Regions from separate parts of the Mesorhizobium sp. P2_E6 genome, predicted to be linked through region 1. Evidence: predicted binding sites of a transcription regulator. Region 1 holds the regulator's gene; the other holds the start of a gene.
What was found. The regulator HrcA, encoded in region 1, represses chaperone genes, less so after heat shock. The targets are predictions, from matches to a motif close to GTTAGCACTCNCNNNNNGNGAGTGCTAAC.
Positions count from the first base shown of each region.

Region 2: the regulator HrcA is predicted to act here: its motif matches at 1,245-1,273, upstream of groES (co-chaperone GroES).

Region 1 covers NZ_JBFUEQ010000001.1:55,740-57,938, forward strand. Annotated here, with positions in the region: gene AC1D08_RS00300 (PQQ-dependent sugar dehydrogenase) at 1-537, opposite strand, end outside; gene AC1D08_RS00305 (hypothetical protein) at 630-827, opposite strand; gene hrcA (heat-inducible transcriptional repressor HrcA) at 851-1,936, opposite strand; gene rph (ribonuclease PH) at 2,117-2,199, shown strand, end outside.
Region 2 covers NZ_JBFUEQ010000012.1:152,822-155,020, forward strand. Annotated here, with positions in the region: gene groL (chaperonin GroEL) at 1-824, opposite strand, end outside; gene groES (co-chaperone GroES) at 887-1,183, opposite strand; gene AC1D08_RS26740 (TetR/AcrR family transcriptional regulator) at 1,357-1,983, opposite strand; gene AC1D08_RS26745 (MFS transporter) at 2,108-2,199, shown strand, end outside.

The DNA.
Region 1 (2,199 bases):
ACTGGCCGCCTTCAGGTCACCATCGCGATAGGCAAAGCGCACGATGCTGTCGCTGTTGGCGACATAAACCCATTGCGGGTCCTTGCCCGGCGGGTAGAAGGCGATGCCGTAGGGCTGGTTGAGATCGCCGGCAAATATGCCGTCCTTCGCCGGCTTCGCGCTGCCCTCGGCAAGGCGATAGACGCGGATCTGGTTGGCTTCGCTGTCGGCGACGAACAGGTCGCCATTTGGCGCGGTGCGCACGACGCGCGGATTGTCGATGCCCGACGCCATCAGCTCGGCCGAAAAGCCCGGCGGCAATTTCAGCTCGGCGTCCGCCGGCCGGTCGGCGAGGCCGGCGCCGTTCGAGGCGGATTTGGTGACATAAGGCCTAGGCAGGTCTTGCGGCTTGATCAGGCGGCGCACCCCAGGCCTGTCGGCACGCCAGTCGCCGAAGGCGGCGGCACCCCTCAGTACTGGCTGCTCCGCTTGCTGGGCCAATGCAGCCGTCGTGAGAAACAGTGCGGCAGGAAACGCCAGCCCGGCCAATCGGATCATTTCGTCCTCCACCTTGTCGCGAAGGAATCAACGGCCTGTTTGTTCCTCGGTTCCGCCTCACATGATGAGTTGAGGTGAAACGGTCTCCAGCCTCAGGTGCCGGCGGCGTAGAAATCGTCGTCGAGGCGCTTTTCCAGCGCGACGAGATCGGCCGGCAGCGGCAGGCCCATGGCGCGCATTTCCTGCAGTTTCTCGCGCAACTGCTCCTGGATTTCGTGCTGGTCCTCCGGCTGGTTGACCATTTCTTCGAGCAACAGACTGATCCGGGCCTTGAATTCTTCGAGCGCCATCGTCGTCTCCTCGGTTACCCAGTTCAACGCAGCATGCGGGAAATCAGCTGCGCCGTATAGTCGACCATTGGCACGATGCGGGCATAGTTGAGCCGGGTCGGGCCGATGACGCCGAGTGCGCCGACGACGCGGGCGTCCTTGTCGCGATAGGGCGCGACGACCAGCGACGAGCCCGACAGCGAAAACAGCTTGTTTTCCGAACCGATGAAGATGCGCACGCCCGATCCCTGTTCGGCCAGGTCAAGCAGCTGGATCAGCCCATCCTGCGTCTCCATGTCCTCGAACAGGTGACGCAACAGTTCGATGTCGGCCTGGGCGGTGACGTTTTCGAGCAGGTTGGCGCGGCCACGCACGATGAGCCGCGCCGGCAGGCCGCTCTCGGCGCCGGCCCACACCGCCAGCCCCTTCTCGACCAAGTCTTGCGACAGCGTGTCGAGCGCGGCCCTGGTCTCCTCCTTGATGCGGGCAATCTCGATCCGCGCCTCGGCCAGCGTGCGGCCGCGAATATGGGCGTTGAGGAAATTCGAGGCTTCATGCAACTGCGAGACGGTGATGCCGGCCGGCAACTCGACGACGCGGTTTTCGACGTCGCCGTTTTGCGACACCAGCACCGCCAGCGCCTTGGTCGGCTCGAGCTGGATGAATTCGATGTGCTTCAGTGCCACCTCGTTCTTGGCGGCCAGCACCAGGCCGGCGCCTCGCGACATGCCCGACAGCATCTGGCTGGCCTCGGTCAGCATGTGTTCCAGCGTCGCACCCGAGCCGGACGCGCGCACCTGCGCCTCGATGGTGCGGCGCTCCTCGTCGGAGAGGTCGCCGAGTTCCATGAAGGCATCGACGAAGAAGCGCAGGCCGGCCTGCGTCGGCAACCGGCCGGCGGAAATGTGGGGGGCATAGATCAGGCCGAGATGCTCGAGGTCGCTCATCACGTTGCGGATGGTGGCGGGCGACAGTGAGGACGGCAGGATGCGCGACAGGCTGCGTGATCCCACGGGTTCGCCGTCCTTCAGGTAGGAATCGACGATGCGCCGGAAGATGTCGCGCGAACGCATGTCGAGCGACTGCAGCGCAGGCGACAGCAGACTGGGTTCGGCAACTGCCTTGGTCATTGCGCCAAAAACCTCCGGCCCAAGGATATAGACTTCACCATGGTCCGCGCAACCCAGGTGTCTGAAGTCAGATCACCCGGGTGTCTGAAGTCAGATCACCGGCCATTTTCCTTTGCGCCACGCGCCCCATGTGGTTACAAGCCGGCCAAGAATCCGAAAAATGACGGGAAAGAAGCCTGAATGCGCCCCTCCAAACGCCAATTCGACGAAATGCGCGCCATCTCCTTTGAGCGCGGCGTCTCCAAGCATGCCGAAGGCTCATG
Region 2 (2,199 bases), on a different contig from region 1:
GCGGCGATCTTCAGGCCGCCACGCAGCTTGTTGACGACCAGCGTGGCCAGAGCCTCGCCTTCGACGTCTTCCGAGATGATGAGCAGTGGCTTCGAGGTCTGCACGACGGCTTCGAGAACCGGCAGCATGGCCTGAAGGTTGGAGAGCTTCTTCTCGTGCAGGAGGATGTAGACGTCCTCGAGCTCGGCAACCATCTTGTCGGCGTTGGTGACGAAGTAGGGGCTGAGGTAGCCGCGGTCGAACTGCATGCCTTCGACGACTTCGAGTTCGGTCTCGGCGGTCTTGGCTTCCTCGACCGTGATGACGCCCTCGTTGCCGACCTTCTGCATCGCTTCCGCGATCATCTTGCCGACCGACTCGTCGCCATTGGCCGAGATCGTGCCGACCTGAGCAACTTCCTCGGAGGTCTTGATCTTCTTGGCAGCCTTGCCGAGCGCCGCGACGACTTCGGTCACGGCCAGATCGATGCCGCGCTTCAGGTCCATCGGGTTCATGCCGGCGGCAACCGACTTGTGGCCTTCCTGGACGATCGACTGCGCCAGAACGGTCGCGGTCGTGGTGCCGTCGCCGGCGATGTCGTTGGTCTTCGAAGCAACTTCGCGGACCATCTGCGCGCCCATGTTTTCGAACTTGTCCTCGAGCTCGATTTCCTTGGCGACGGTGACGCCGTCCTTAGTGATGCGCGGGGCGCCGAACGACTTGTCGATGACGACGTTGCGGCCCTTGGGGCCGAGAGTGACCTTCACCGCGTCGGCGAGGATGTTGACGCCGCGCAGCATGCGCTCGCGGGCATCACGGGAGAATTTTACGTCTTTGGCAGCCATTTTTAACTCCTGGCAAGGGCTTGGATTGAGCCCGGGAATTCAGTTGACGGAAAGTGCTGATATCAGCCGATGATGCCCATGATGTCGGATTCCTTCATGATCAGAAGGTCTTCGCCATTGAGCTTGACTTCGGTGCCCGACCACTTGCCGAACAGGATGCGGTCGCCGGCCTTGACGTCCAGCGGGACAAGCTTGCCGGCTTCGTCACGAGCGCCGGAGCCGACAGCGATGATCTCGCCTTCCTGCGGCTTTTCCTTTGCCGTATCGGGGATGATGATCCCGCCGGCGGTCTTGGATTCGGATTCGACCCGGCGAACGACCACGCGGTCATGAAGCGGGCGGAACTTCGACTTTGCCATTTTTTCTTCCTCGATGAGAACGGTGAGAACAGTTCCTCCGTCCGGCGACGCCGGACATATGGTTAGCACTCACCAATGGCGAGTGCTAACGTGGCGCTGAAATAGGCCGCCGGCCTGCCAGAGTCAAGGCGCGACACGCTGTCGAAACACGCGAAATTCGCATGAGGCGGCGGCTAGAGAAAGAGCCGCAACTGAGTGTGGATGATCGACCGGTAATCCTCGATGGTTTGCCGACTTTCCGCTTCGCCCTCGGCAAGTGCCAGGCGCACCACACCACCGGCTAGCTGGAAGATCAGCAGAACGATGCGTTCGAACTGCTCGCGCTTCTCGGGGGCGAGCAGGGGACTGACGCGGTCGCAGAACATCTTGGCTTGATGCCGGGTTTCGGCGATGTCGAGATTCTTGAGCGCCTTGTCGGCTTGGATGGCGTTCTGCAAATCCTGGATGGCCGGATCGCCGGCGACACGGCTGTGATAGTCGTCAAGCAGCCGGTCGGCCGCCACGATCACGTCCTTGGCCTCGCGGATGTCGCTGATGATCGCTGTCAGCCGCGTGCGGCTGACCTCGGAAAACCGCTCGTAGAGCATTGCCAGGATCGCCGACTTGTTGGGGAAGTAATGGTAGACGGTGGCGATCGGTCCGCCCGCCAGCATGCCGACCTCCTTCATTGTCACGGCGTCGATGCCCTTTTCGCCGATCAGCCGCATGGTTGTCGACAGGATCGCGTCAATGCGCTCGCGGCTGCGCTCCTGCTTGGGTTTGCGCCTGGGTTCGGTGGCCGTTCGCGTTGCTTCCATCATGCACGGGTCTTTCGCACGAGTTTCCAAATTCTGATTGACAAAAAATATGATCAAGTATCAGTTTCTGAAATGCTGACAGGTTGTCAGTTTTTTTGCCGCACGGCAAGGACGTTGGGAGACGCCTTTGACTTCGACAGATACCGGGCACACCGGAAGCGGCGACTGGCTGGTCGGCAATCCGACCGGCCGGCAGCTTGCCTCGGCGCTGTGGATCGG